DNA from 3 places in the Rothia sp. SD9660Na genome. Region 2 is predicted to be linked to each of the others. Evidence: riboswitches for the same ligand, from Rfam matches in the RefSeq annotation. Region 2 holds a riboswitch; each other region holds the start of a gene.
The links. Region 2 has a riboswitch for S-adenosylmethionine ahead of QM007_RS10055 (ABC transporter ATP-binding protein). Riboswitches for the same ligand answer to the same signal wherever they lie in the genome.

Region 1: linked by a shared signal. The riboswitch ahead of QM007_RS09305 (nuclease PIN) and the one ahead of QM007_RS10055 (ABC transporter ATP-binding protein) in region 2 are both predicted to bind S-adenosylmethionine.
Region 3: linked by a shared signal. The riboswitch ahead of QM007_RS08585 (O-acetylhomoserine aminocarboxypropyltransferase/cysteine synthase family protein) and the one ahead of QM007_RS10055 (ABC transporter ATP-binding protein) in region 2 are both predicted to bind S-adenosylmethionine.

Annotation. Positions count from the first base shown of each region.
Region 1 is NZ_CP125946.1:1,977,212-1,981,754, reverse strand. Features, by position in the region: gene QM007_RS09310 (DEAD/DEAH box helicase) at 1-2,266, opposite strand, end outside; SAM riboswitch class IV at 2,417-2,544, shown strand; gene QM007_RS09305 (nuclease PIN) at 2,580-2,795, shown strand; gene QM007_RS09300 (PIN domain-containing protein) at 2,792-3,223, shown strand; gene QM007_RS09295 (SDR family NAD(P)-dependent oxidoreductase) at 3,296-4,069, opposite strand; gene QM007_RS09290 (cell division protein PerM) at 4,182-4,543, shown strand, end outside.
Region 2 is NZ_CP125946.1:2,149,272-2,153,814, reverse strand. Features, by position in the region: gene QM007_RS10065 (ABC transporter permease) at 1-59, opposite strand, end outside; gene QM007_RS10060 (aliphatic sulfonate ABC transporter substrate-binding protein) at 62-1,102, opposite strand; gene QM007_RS10055 (ABC transporter ATP-binding protein) at 1,111-1,917, opposite strand; SAM riboswitch class I at 1,922-2,015, opposite strand; SAM riboswitch class IV at 2,217-2,317, shown strand; gene QM007_RS10050 (LLM class flavin-dependent oxidoreductase) at 2,426-3,892, shown strand; gene cls (cardiolipin synthase) at 3,987-4,543, opposite strand, start outside.
Region 3 is NZ_CP125946.1:1,817,393-1,821,935, reverse strand. Features, by position in the region: gene QM007_RS08590 (S9 family peptidase) at 1-1,274, opposite strand, end outside; SAM riboswitch class IV at 1,413-1,530, shown strand; gene QM007_RS08585 (O-acetylhomoserine aminocarboxypropyltransferase/cysteine synthase family protein) at 1,652-2,998, shown strand; gene metX (homoserine O-acetyltransferase MetX) at 3,013-4,239, shown strand; gene QM007_RS08575 (alpha/beta hydrolase) at 4,271-4,543, shown strand, end outside.

The DNA of each region.
Region 1 (4,543 bases), 170 kb from region 2:
GGAAGGCCAGCCACTGGTAGCCCTCTACCTGGTAGGGGCGCAGGGTTGCCTGCAGGGTAGTGGGTACATCGGCGGGGGAGTGGTCATCGAGGTTGAGCAGGGCTGAAACCTGCTCATCCCAGGCGGCCACGGTCTGGGTTTCGGCGGCTAACTCTTCGAGTTCTTCCCAGAGGCCTACCTGATGGCGGTTGATTTTGAGCGGGCCGGTCTTGTCGGTGAGCTGAGCAGCTTCGCGCAGCAGCTCTTGTAATTTCATAAACTCGGGCCGGTCGAGCGCAAAGTACTGGCCATTACCGAGCAGCAGGTGGGTTTGGCCCTTAGCCAGGGCGGCAACAACATCGGAGAAGGCCACATGCCAGTCCCCGGCCTTGATAGCAACGCCCAAACCGAACCAGTCGCGGTGGCGGGTGTCATCCACCGTCACGATGATTTCGGGGGCTTCATCGAGCTCGCGGAATTCGGGGCGGGGCCCGGTCACATCAACGCGTACACCCTCAATTTGCTCGTAGTCGGGCAGGTAGGTTTCCAACAGGGTGCGGGTGCCCCAGTTCTCGGTGTAGTGGCGGGTGAAGGGAATGCCCGGGCGGATTCTCTTGACCTCTTTGAGCACCCGGTACTCGTGGGCAGTATCGCGCACATCGGCCCGGTCTTCGCCGGGGTAGCCCAGAGCATCGAGCCTGAGAAAATCGCTGTCATCGCCGGTGGGGTTGACGGGGTACTCCCAGTGCCAGGCGGTGTGGGCGGTGAAGGGCGGGCCCGGCTCGTCAAAGGCAATGCTCAGCACCAGGGTGGGCATACGGACGGCCGGTAGCTCCAGCTCTTCGCTGCTCGTTGAGATGGGCAGCGCCCGGGTGAGGGCGGGGTAGTAGTCGGCAAAAAAGGCGGGGACGTCGGCGGCCGGCACGGTCACCTGTTCCCCGGATATCAGGGATTCGGCAACTGCATCCAGCGGCTTAGCTAGAGGAATGAGCACCAGCTCGGAGTCGGCGGTGAGCCAGGAGGGGCGGTCCGCGGGCGCTACGTCCTCAGCCTGGGCAAGAGCCGAAGGCAGGGTGGAGTCCCAGCGGGCTGCCGCTGCCGCTTTCACGTAGGTCTCCTGGGCCGCCCCACCCAGGGCGATAAAGCCCTGCCGGTTATTGCCCAGCTTATGGGTAAAACTAGCAGGCAGGGTGTACGCTCCCCAGCGGAGCAGGGGAGTCAGGCGCAGGGCATCGGCGGACGCCCCCCGCTCAGGGACCGGTTCAAGGGCCAGCTCAACCTGGGGTGCGCTTGCGATAGTCAGACCGGTTTCTTTGCCGTCCAAGAGGATGGTCAAGCCCACCTCATCGGCAGATTCCAGCAACTGCCAGAGCAGTGAGGAATCCACATTTGAGACAGAAGCCCAATCGCGGTGTGAGGAGTAGATGGACTGGGACCCGCGAATAACCGCATAAAACTCATTGAACCAGGCGGCGTGCTCGGGGAGCAGGCCGGTGCCAGCAGACCCGGCGGCAGAGCCCGAAAACTTCTCCCAGCTCAAACCGCCCTTGATCCACTTGCCGCGGGCCCCCATCATGAGGGGCCGGGCCTCCAACGAGATACGAGGAGCCCCACTATTCTTGGTCCAGCCGTACTTACCGGGAACTACCAGGCGCACATCAAGAGCGCCGGTTACCCGGTGGTTGCGGCTATCGTAGCTGGGGCGGGCAGCAAGAGAATGAGCCAGGGAGCGCTGCCAAGCCGGCAGGGACTGCCCGACCCGGGCACCTGCGTCTGGCTGGCCGTCCTCACCGGTTTGCCCGTTCTTGTACTCCTTCAGCAAATCTGCTGCCCGCTGCAGACCCATGGTGTCGGCCAGCTGCAAGATTTCCTGCACCTTCTCATTAGCGCCACCGGGCTGGTCTGCGCCGGGTGCCGGGCGGTTCTCCCTGGTCTTCCAGGTGCTTGAGGATGCCGTCATGGCCCGCTTGGCCTTGGCCGTGCGGTCGATGGCGGTCAGCATCAGTGCCACCGCGTGCTTACAGTTGTGGGCCACCGGGCAGGAGCAGGTCGAGGAAAAAGCGTAGGAGCCAGCGGCAACCTCGGAGGGGAAAGCCACCCGCGCGGTGTAGGGGGCAGAACCAGAGCCAGCCACCTGCCCTTCCAGCACCCGGGCCTGCTCATCATAGGTGTATCGGATGACGTTGCCTTCCCGCATGTACCTCTGCCCCCGCGTGTAGGCACGAGAGCCCACCTGCCGAATAATGGCGGGGGCTGTCACCGGGATTTCAGGGAAAGAAGTAGACACAGGCGCACCTTCACAACAGAGCAAATACCTAGTCTTCTAGCGTATCGCACCGCCTTACCCACAGCGCCCACGGGCTGGTTCATCACAGTAAGAAAAATTTCTGAGAACGGTGTTTACAGAAGCGCTGAGAGCGGGTTATGCTTTTACCAGCTTCAAGAGATTCAACTGTCAAGCTCCGACTTTGGTTGAACGCCAACCCCATGTTCACGGGTGGCTCGGATGACGAAGCGGTCTGCATCGCGCATTTCGGCGCTGTTTGGTGCAGGCAAGAGCAAGTTTCGAAAGGAATGCGCACTTTACGCGCAACGACGGCATGTCAAACGCTCGACCTCACGCCCACCGTCCTCACATCACCGTTCAGAAGAACATCTCTGCTGCCTCTGTACCCGCCCGCGGCGGCTACACCGCAATGAGCATCCAGGACTACACCCGCATCTCCAACGAGCGCAGCGAATTCCTCAACTTCCTGCTGGCCCCCAACCCCAGCGGTATCCCTGCAACTGAGTACGGTGTTCTGAAAGCTGCATGAGCCAGGTAGGTCTGCTTCTCGATTCCGATGTCCTTGCCGAGATTCGCAAGGCCACCCCGCACCCGCAGGTAGTGAACTGCCTACGCCGCCGCTCCTACCGCACCATGTACATCTCGGTACTCAGCCTTGGTGAACTCAAGGGGCTTTACCCCTACCCAGAAACCGAACGCTGGCTCGCTGAGCTCATGGACCGCTTCGACTCTCACGTGCTAGAAGTCGATGCGAAGGTATCACTGGAGTGGGCCGGACGCCACGCCGAGAAGCATCTTCACCTGGTGGGTGGGCAGCGCCCCGCCCCCCTCGCCACAGCGGCCCTTGAGGGCCTGATGGCTGCCACCGCCACCGTCCATCAGCTTGAGATTATTTCGAGCAAGGCCGAGATTTATAAGTCCTGGGGCGTCCCGGCGGTGGATCCCTGGGAAGACTAGAGCCTGCAATATAGGTTCCACAGGCTCACGCTGGATGGAGCCCAGCAGCTTCGCTGTGAGCCTGCAAAACCTTTAGTAATCTCGCGTTCTCGCTATTGCGGCTGCCACCAGCCGGCGGGGTAGCACCCGTGCGGCTGCGACCGTTAGTTTGTAGGGTAAGGACGGCACACAGATCGGCTTACCTGCCGTGACCGCAGCGATACCTTCGGCAACGACCCGCTGGGGGCTCAGCCATAAAAAGTCCGGTAGGCGGGGCTCGCCCTGGCCCATGGCGTCGTGGAATTCCGACCGGGTTAGGCCCGGGCATAGGGCCGTCACGTGGATACCCCGGCCCGAATACTGCAGGTGGGCCGATTCTGAGGCCACCACCAGGAAACGTTTAACTGCCGAGTAGGTGCCGCCGGGGGTAAAGGCTGCCACCGAGGCAACGTTAATAATGCGGCCCCGCCCGCGCGGCAGCATGGTAAGAATCGCCGTGTGCATGAGCTGGAGCGGGACCCTAGCCAACACGTCGACCTGGTCTAAGTGGCGCTCTACGGGCGCGGCATCAAAGCTCTTGCCAAGCCCGAAACCCGCGTTATTGACCAGTATCTCCACGGGGCGCTCAACCTGCTGTAGGCGCTCAACCAGGCGGGCGACATCCTGCTCCACCAGCAAATCGGCAGGGATTACCTCAACATCTACCGCGAACCTGCTGCGCAGCTGGGCTGCTAGTTCTTCTAGAGCCTCGGCCCGCCGGGCAGTGAGTACCAGGTTGTACCCGGCTGCTGCATACTGGCGGGCAAACTCGGCCCCGATACCTGCTGAAGCGCCGGTAACCATCACATACGAAGTTTCACTGCTCATAGCTCCCATTCTACCGCCGGGGCGAGATGGGCCGGTTATCTTCACCGCACTCTTACCTCGCACGCCAGCGTCATCAGGCACACAACAGAGAAACATGACATGATGAAAGACGATGAATACCACCGCTCACCCCAAACGTTCCCTCCCTATGCCCCTGTGGCTGCAGGGCTCAGTTGAACTTGCCCTCGTGGCGCTGGCCTCTTACCTCACCGTCGTCCTGCTCCTGGTGGCGGTCTGGTACACCAACGGCTTCAGCAGCAGCGGTACCCTAGCCGGTGCTGTCTCTGCGGCCGGGCACCTGTGGTTGCTGGTTCACGGAGTGCCCCTGAACATGAACATTCCCGAGCAGGGGGTCTTCTCAGCGGTGACCGGAACTATGAGCCTGGTGCCTCTGGGTCTCACCCTGATTCCCCTGGCCCTCTGCTATCGCTCCGGCCGCCGCCTGGCCCGCGCTAGCTACGAGGGTCAGTTCTG
Region 2 (4,543 bases):
GTGCGCGCCAGGCGGCGGTGGGTTGCCGGTTGGGTGGTGAGAGCAGGGGTAACTGACATGATTACTCAGCCACCAGGGTTGAAACGCGGGCGGGGTCGGCCTTCTGGGCAAAGGTGTCGTTGACGATGCTGCCCAGGGCGGTGTCTACTTCGCCCTGTGAGGCAACATCGCCGGATTCAACCAGGTAGGGGCCGACCTTTTCAAGCACGGCGAGCTGCTTGTCGCCGGGTACGTTATCGATGTCAAGGTAGGTGCGGTCCCAGACAACCTGGGCGGTTTCAAGCTCAATTCCGGAGCCGTCCGCCAGGATCTGTACGGCCTCTTGCTCGTTGGCGAGTGCCCAGTCGCGGGCGTATTCGTAGATATCAACGATGGCCTGGGCGGCTTCGGGGTCGCTCTCGATGAACTCCTCGGTGGCGTTCAAGAAGCCGTAGGTGTTGAAGTCAACGTTGCGGTAGAAGAGGGTGTTGCCGTCCTCAATTTCGGCGCTGGCCATGATAGGGTCAAGGCCGCTCCAGGCGTCTACGGTGCCCTGGTTGAGGGCGGTGCGGCCGTCGGCGTGCTGGAGCTGCTCGATGGTGACCTCATCGGGCGATACACCTGCTTCTTCAAGAGCTTGGAGCAGGAAGAAGTAGGGGTCGGTGCCCTTGGTGACGGCTACCTTTTTACCGGCCAGGTCTTTCACCGATGAGATACCGGTGTCGGTGCGGGTCACCAGAGCGGACCACTCGGGCTGGGAGTAGAGATCAATCACCTGAATGGGGGAGCCGTTGGAACGAGCCAGCAGGGCAGCTGAGCCCGCGGTGGAACCCACATCAATGGCGCCAGAACGCAGAGCCTCATTCGCCTTATTTGATCCAGCGGACTGTACCCACTCGACGTCCTTACTCTGCTCTTCCAGGGCGGTCTCAAGCCACCCCTTTTCCTTGATAATCAGGGAGAGTGGGTTGTAGGTGGCGTAGTCGATGGTGACGGTGGTGTTGCCCGCTGCGGCAGAAGTGTCGGCGGTAGAAGCGTTTTCCCCTGCTAGGCACCCGGTCAGTAGTAGGGTGCCGGTTGCGAGCAGGGCAGAGGTAGTGGTGAGACGAGAAATGAGTGACATGTGTGTTCCTAGTGTTCTTCAACGCCGAGTTCGGCCAAAAGTTCTTTACGCAGGGTGGCAAGCGCCGGGTTGCCGCGGTCGCGCGGGCGGTGATCGGGCACCTCAACAATGCGGGCAATCGTCGCGGGCGCGGCGGGGTCCGGCTTACCCAGCACAATCACCCGGTCTGAGAGGTAGAGTGCTTCTTCCACGTCGTGGGTGACCAGCAGGACGGTGGCCGGGTCGTGGGCATGAATATCGAGCAGCAGGTCCTGCATGTTGATGCGAGTCAGGGCATCGAGAGCGCCGAAGGGCTCATCGAGCAGAAGGATGCCGGGGTTCCGTGCCAGTGCCCGGGCCAGGGATGCGCGCTGAGCCATGCCACCGGAAATCTCACGGGGGCGGTGCTGGGCGTAGTCTGCCAACCCCACAACGTCCAGAAGGCGGGCAACCTGCTCGCGGGCAACGTCCTTGGGGGTGCCCTTGGGCAGACCCAGCGCCACGTTCTTCTCAACGGTGCGCCAGGGCAGTAGGCGCGGTTCCTGGAAGCCGATAGCTACACGGGAATCGAGACCCCGTACCGGGCTACCGTCGATGGTAACGGTACCGGCGGTCGCAGCCCCCAGACCGGCAGCAGCCCGCAGCAGGGTTGATTTGCCGCAGCCCGAGGAACCAATAATCGAGATAATCTCACCCGGGTAGGCGGTAAAAGAAACGTTTTTAAGGACGGTGCGGGTCTCCCCGCGCTCGCCGATGAAGGTCTTGCCGACGGCATTGAAGTCGATTTCGCAGGCGGTGAGGGTGGTGGGGGTGCCTTCTAGCGTGGGTGCGCTCATGCTTTCTCCATCGTCTCTTGGCGTTAGCACCGACCCCTGGGGTAGGGAGGTTGCTGCGACGTCGTGGAGCCAAGTCTCTCGGTCGCTCTGGATGGTTAACGCTTTCAACGCTAGGGGCGTTTGGTGGAACTGGGCAAGAGTATGACGCGGTATTTCGGCCGGTTACGAGTGTGACGCTGTGGGTTGATCTGACCGGAACCCGCAGACGTCCGTAACAGAGCTCAACACGCGCCACAATGTGAAACGTAGCCCGAGATGCTTGCACCTGGGCGGGCTGGGCGGGCTACACTAAATCTCAAGATCAAGAGTCCCAACGTCAAGCTCTGGCTAGTTGGGCGGCAACCCTCTCCCGTAGCGGGGTGCCCCAGATGAGGATCAGGCAGTAATGCAAGTACGGCGCAACCAGGCGCCACCTCCGCGAAGGCTCGGCGCCTTTTACTTTGGGTAAGGACGCCAGTGGCAGCACGGGCGCGGAGGGCCAAGCACCACCTGTGAAAGGGCCCGGTTCATGACCGAGAAGAAGCGCATCGTCGTCAACGCCTTCGATATGACCACCACCAGCCACCAGAGCTTTGGCCTGTGGCGTCACCCCCGCAACCGCGCGGATGAGTACAACACCATCAAGTACTGGACCGACCTGGCTAAGGTCTGCGAGAAGGGCCTCTTTGATGCGGTCTTCATTGCGGATGTGGTCGGTGTTTACGATGTCTACAAGGATTCAGTAGCTCCCGTGCTGAAGGACGGCGCCCAGGTTCCTGTGGGTGACCCCTTCCTGCAGATTTCTGCTATGGCTGCTGTCACCGAGCACCTGGGCTTTGGCGTTACCGCTGCCGTGACCTACAACCAGCCCTACACCCTGGCCCGCTCCTACTCCACCCTGGATCATCTGACCGGTGGCCGCGTGGGCTTCAACGTGGTGACCTCCTACCTGCAGTCTGCTGCTGAGAACCAGGGTCTGCCCGGTCAGATTGAGCACGATGAGCGGTACGAGATTGCCGAAGAGTTCCTCGACGTCTGCTACAAGCTGTGGGAAGGCTCCTGGGAGGACGGCTCTGTGCCCCGCGACCGTGAAAACGGTATCTTCGCTGACCCCTCTAAGGTTCACCCTATCCTGCACAAGGGCAAGTACTTCCAGGTACCCGGCATCGCCCTGACCGAGCCTTCACCCCAGCGCACCCCGGTGATTTTCCAGGCCGGTGCGTCCTCCCGCGGCCAGGCTTTCTCAGGCCAGCACGCCGAGGCTATCTTCATCACCGCCCTGCGCCCCCACCTGACTAAGGTGCTGACCGAGCGCATCCGCAACGAGGCTGAAAAGGCCGGCCGCAAGCGTGATGACGTGAAGATTCTGGCTATGCTCTCCGTTGTTGTGGACGAGACCGACGAGAAGGCTCAGGCCAAGTACGCCGAGTACCTCAAGTACCAGAACGTTGAGGCATCCCAGGGCATCATCGGCGGCTGGAGCGGTCTTGACCTGGATCAGTTCGATGAGGACGAGGCCCTTAAGTACGTTGAGACCGAGTCGATCCAGTCCTTCCTGACCCCCTTCACCCTGCAGGATAAGGAGAAGGAGTGGACCCGCAAGGACATCGCCGAGCACTGCGCCACCGGTGGCATGGGTGCGGTTCTGGTGGGTTCACCCCAGACCGTTGCCGATGAGCTGGAGAAGTGGATTGATGAGGGCGGCCTGGACGGCATTAACCTTGCCTACCATGTGTCCCCCGGCTCCTTCGAGGACTTCGTCGAGTTCGTTGTTCCCGAGCTGCAGAAGCGCGGCCGCTACCGCACCGCCTATGAGGGCTCCACCCTGCGCGAGAGCCTCTTCGGTGAGGGCAACAAGTACGTGGACGAGCGCCACCCGGCTGCCAAGTACCGCGGCGCCTACGCGGGCAAGCCCTCCGTTGCCGACACCCCGGCCCGTGACTTCCTCAAGCTAGCGATTGAGAACGCCGAGAAGGCTGAGGCCGCAGGCCACTAGTTCTTCTGAGATAAGGACGCCGCCCCGCGCCTTCCTGCCATCGGGCAGGGGAGTGCGGGGCGGCGTCCTTATCTTCTTTATGCTGTGCCGACGGTTAGAGCAGGGCGCTCCACAGGCGGCAGAGGTTCTCGGCAATCTTCTGGTGGGCAGGGCGGTTGACCCACTCGTCGTAGCGCAGACGCTTACAGCGGGAGATGTAATCCCGGGCAACCTCTTCGAGCTCCTGCACCATGGGCTTACCCACGATAAAGGTGGAAACCTCAAAGTTGAGGGCGAATGAGCGGGGGTCCATGTTGGAGGAACCGATGAAGGTGATTTCGTCGTCCACAATCATGAACTTGGAGTGCAGTACGGTGGGGCCGGGGTACTGCTGAATCTTCACACCCGAACGAAGCAGCTGCTCGTAGTAGGAGCGCTGGCCCATAATTGGCAGGAACTGGTCACCCTTTTCGCAGACAATCAGGGTCACGTTGATACCTGAGAGGGACATATTGGTGAGCGCCTGCAGCAGGGTTTCTTCGGGTACGAAGTAGGGGGAGCAGATGATGATACGTTCTTCTGCGTTGTAAATCAGGTGGTTGATCAGGCGCAGGTTGTTTTCGGTTTCGAAACCGGGGCCAGAAGGCACGATTTGGGCGAGCGGACGCTGGC
Region 3 (4,543 bases), 330 kb from region 2:
AGGTAGGAGGTGTAGTTCAGGCGGATGACCGGGGACATGATATTCACACCCGAGAAAGCCGAGGTGTAGAGCTCTTCGGTAAAGCCGCCGGGCTCATAGAGGTCAATGCCCTGGGGGTGGGCTGCGGCAACCTGCTCCGCAAGAGCGGTACGCGGGGCAACGAATACCTTAACGGTGGTGTTCTCACGGGCCATGAGCACCAGATGGTTGCGGGAGAACTTCACGGACTCAAGGCGGACGTCCTCGCGGTGGGGCACCAGGGGAATCCAGCTGGCCTTGAAATCGGCAAAGGGCACGTACTCTTCCCGCAGGGGAGCCAGTACGATTTCACCGTTGGGGGCCTCGTGGTTATGGCCGATGACCAGATAGCCGGTGCCCTCCACGTCGATGATATCGGTGGAGTACTCGATACCGGCGTTCCGCTTCATAATGAGGGTGGGCTCTAGCTGGCCCAGCTCGTGGATATTGATAATGCGGGTCTCTGAGTACTCAGAGTTGGATGAGGTAATGACTACGTGGGTACGGGAGGACGACATGCCAGCACCCAACCAGAGGCCGTTATCGTCCTCGCGGTAGAGGGCAAAATCTTCAGAGGCGCTGGTGCCAATGGCGTGGGCACGCACTTCGTAGGGGCGCCAGGACTCATCGGCCACCGAATAAATCAGGTGCTTGGCTCCAGAGGCAAAGAAGGCCCCTGCAAAGACGTCCTCAATTTTCTCTTCCAGAATCTCTCCGGTATCGAGGTTCTTGAAGTACTGGGTGTAGCGCTCATCGCCTGAATCGTCCACACCGAAGGTCAGCAAGGAACCGTCGCGGGTGACCTGGAAGGATCCCAGGGAGAAAAAGGCCATATCGCGGGCAAATTCGTTGCAGTCCAGCACCACCTGCTCACCGTCGAGCGGTTCACCGGGACGGACGACCGGCGGCTGGTAGCGCTCTTCAACGCTACCCTCGGTCAGGGCAGGGACGCGGCACATGACCGGGTACTGCTCACCGGCAACCGTGCGATTAAAGTACCACCAGGCCCCGCGGCGCGAGGGCACAGACATATCGGTGAGCTGGGTACGGCCCTTAATCTCTTCAAAAATAGCGTCCCGAAGGGGCTGTTGATCTTCTGTGACCGCCTCGGTAAAGGCGTTCTCAGCGCGTAGATGCTCTAGAACCTCGGCGCTTTCCTTATCGCGCAACCACTCGTAGTGATCAACAAAAGTATCACCGTGATGGGTGCGCGCAAGGGGCACGCGCTTGGCAAGAGGAGGAGTCAGAGACATCATCAGCCCTTTCGTAAAAACTCGCTTCCCACCATTCTAAATGACGCTCACAGAACGTAACGTACGCAATACAAGGACACATGCTGAAACTTTAGAGCCCTTTCTTGACGCTCCCCGGGTGAGCCAGCCAGACTAGAAACAGGTCAAGAGAACCAGCGCTAAGCCCCAGCTCGCTGGTCGGCAACCCTCCACTCGCGGTGGGGTGCCCTGGGTGAAGACCGGGCGTACCCACCGAGAACCAGGTACGCAAGCGCGGGACCGATGTGCCTCTATCTTCTGCGAGGGCATCAGATTCTTTTCCTCCTGACCCGGGCGGAAGATACGGCATGCGGCCCGTTTCAACTGAACACTGAAACAACGATCTCCCTAGGAGTAACCGCATGACCACCGAGAACACCGTTCCCACCCCCTCCAACCCCACCGGCTGGAAGTTCGAAACCCAGCAGATTCACGCTGGCCAGGAACCTGACCCGGCAACCGGCGCTCGCGCCCTGCCCATCTACCAGACCACGTCCTTTGTCTTCAAGGACTCCGCCCAGGCAGCAGGCCGCTTCGCCCTCTCAGAGCTGGGCCCCATCTACTCCCGTATCAACAACCCCACCCAGGAAGCCGTTGAAAACCGTATCGCTGCCCTCGAAGGTGGCGTCGGGGCCCTGTTGCTCGCCAGCGGCCAGGCAGCCTCAACCTTCGCAATCCTGAACATCGCCGGGGCCGGGGACCACATCGTTGCCTCCCCTTCCCTCTACGGCGGCAGCTTCAACCTGCTCAAGTACACCCTCAAGAACCTCGGCATCGAAACCACCTTCGTTGACGACCCTGCCGACCCCGAGTCCTGGCGAGCAGCAGCCCGCGAGAACACCAAGGCCTTCTACGCAGAAACCCTGCCCAACCCTCGCGGCGATGTGCTTGATATTGAGGCTGTTTCGACCGTGGCCCACGAGGTTGGGGTGCCGCTCATCGTCGATAACACCATTGCCACCCCCTACCTGCTCAACCCCATCAAGTATGGCGCTGACGTGGTCATCCACTCAGCCACCAAGTACCTGGGCGGCCACGGCACCTCGGTCGGCGGCGTTATCGTCGACTCCGGTAACTTCGACTATGGCGCCTACCCCGAGAAGTACCCCCTCTTCAACCAGCCCGACGAAAGCTACCACGGCCTGGTCTATGCCCGCGATCTCGGTGCAGATGGGGCTTTTGGGGTCAACCTCTCCTACATCCTTAAAGCCCGGGTCTCTCTGCTGCGCGACCTCGGCTCATCCATCTCACCGACCAACGCCTTCAATATTGCCATCGGTCTTGAGACCCTCTCCCTGCGCGTCGAGCGCCACGTAGAGAATGCCCTCAAGGTTGCCCAGTTCCTCAAGGACCATCCCCAGGTCGAATCTGTCACCTACTCCGGCCTGCCTGATTCCCCCTACTACGACCTGGCCCAAAAGTACCTGCCCAAGGGGGCTGGCGCCGTCCTCGGCTTCACCCTCAAGGACGCCGACGCCGCAACCGCCCAGAAGTTCGTGGACTCCCTCTCCTTGCACTCCCTGCTGGTCAATATTGGCGATGTGCGTTCACTTGCTGTCCACCCGGCCTCCACCACCCACAGCCAGTCCACCACCGAAGAGCTTGAAGCCATCGGTATCAGCCCAGCCTTCATCCGCCTCTCGGTAGGGATCGAGCACATCGATGACATTCTCGCCGACCTCGACCTCGGCTTTGCCGCTATCCGCTAAGGAAAGGTAGCTCAATGACGACAGCACGTCCCGCTGACAGTGCCCCCCATCGCACCGACGGCGTCCTCACCCACGCCTCTATCGGTGACCTGACCCTCGAATCAGGGGTAGTACTACCCGACATCACCATCGGGTACGAAACCTGGGGCACCCTCAACGAGGCGGGCGACAACGCCATCCTGATCCTGCACGCCCTGACCGGCGACACCCACGTCTCGGCAGGGCGAGTAGGGGCGGACGCCAGTGAGCAGGACCGCGAAGCCGCTGAAGCCGCCGGCTGGTGGCCCACCGCAGTTGGCCCCGGCCGCGTCATCGACACCGACAAATACTTCGTCATCTCACCCAATATACTCGGTGGCTGCTACGGCTCCACCGGCCCCGCCTCACCAGCCCCCGCCAGCATCGACCCCGACCGTAGGCCCTGGGGATCCTGCTTCCCCCTGGTTACCATCCGCGACGGCGTCCACGCCGAAAAGCGCCTACTCGACCAGCTGGGCGTCACCTCCCTCCACCACGTTATCGGTGGCTCCCTGGGAGGCGCCCGCGCCGCAGAATGGGCCGTCACCTACCCCGACCTCGTCCGCTCCTGCGCCGTCATCGCCTCCGGCCCCGCAGCTACCGCCGAACAGATCGCCTGGGGCCACATGCAAAACCTGGCCATCCGGCAGGATCCAGCCTTCGCAGGCGGCGACTACTACCCCGGCCGCGGCCCCGTCACCGGCCTGGCTCTGGCCCGCCGCATCGCCCACACCACCTACCGCTCAGCTGCCGAACTTCACTTCCGCTTCGGCCGTGACGCCCAGGACGGCCACAAGGTCCTGCACCCTATCAGCGCTGAACGCGGCCGCTACCAGGTTGAAAACTACCTGGACCACCACGGCACCAAACTTACCAACCGCTTCGACGCTAACTCCTACCTGGCTATCAACGAAGCCCTGCTCTCCCACGACCTCGGGCGGGGCCGCGGCGGTCTTGAAAAGGCACTGGCCCGCACCGTCTGCAATTGGACCATCGCCTACGTGGACTCCGACCGACTCTTCTTCCCCTCCGACTCCCAGATCCTCGCAGCAGCCCTACCCAACCCCGTAGAACCTGCCGTGATTCATTCACCTTGCGGCCACGACGGCTTCCTCATCGAACACCACCAGCTCGAACGCATACTTGCCACCAGCATCGAAACCCGGGACGCCGCCGACGAAGCACAACCGCGGGGGCGCAAACACCTATGGTCAGTGGTCTAAAGTCGGCTCAGCCGGTGGTAAGTTGGGGGTTATGAACCAGTACCTTGTTGAATATTCCAAGGCAGAACCTTTTCGCCGGGGCACCCACCTGGTCGTCCTCCTACACGGCTATGGCTCCCACGAGCGTGACCTGCTGGGGCTCACTCCCTACCTGCCCAGCGAGAAGGTGACCTACGCGTCCGTCCGCGCGCCCCAGCCCGTTGGCTACCAGCTACCGGCCGATGCCGACTCCGCCTACGTTGAAGGCCCCGCCATGGGTTACCAGTGGTGGCCCCTCAACCAGCAGCTTGAAACCGTAGGCTTC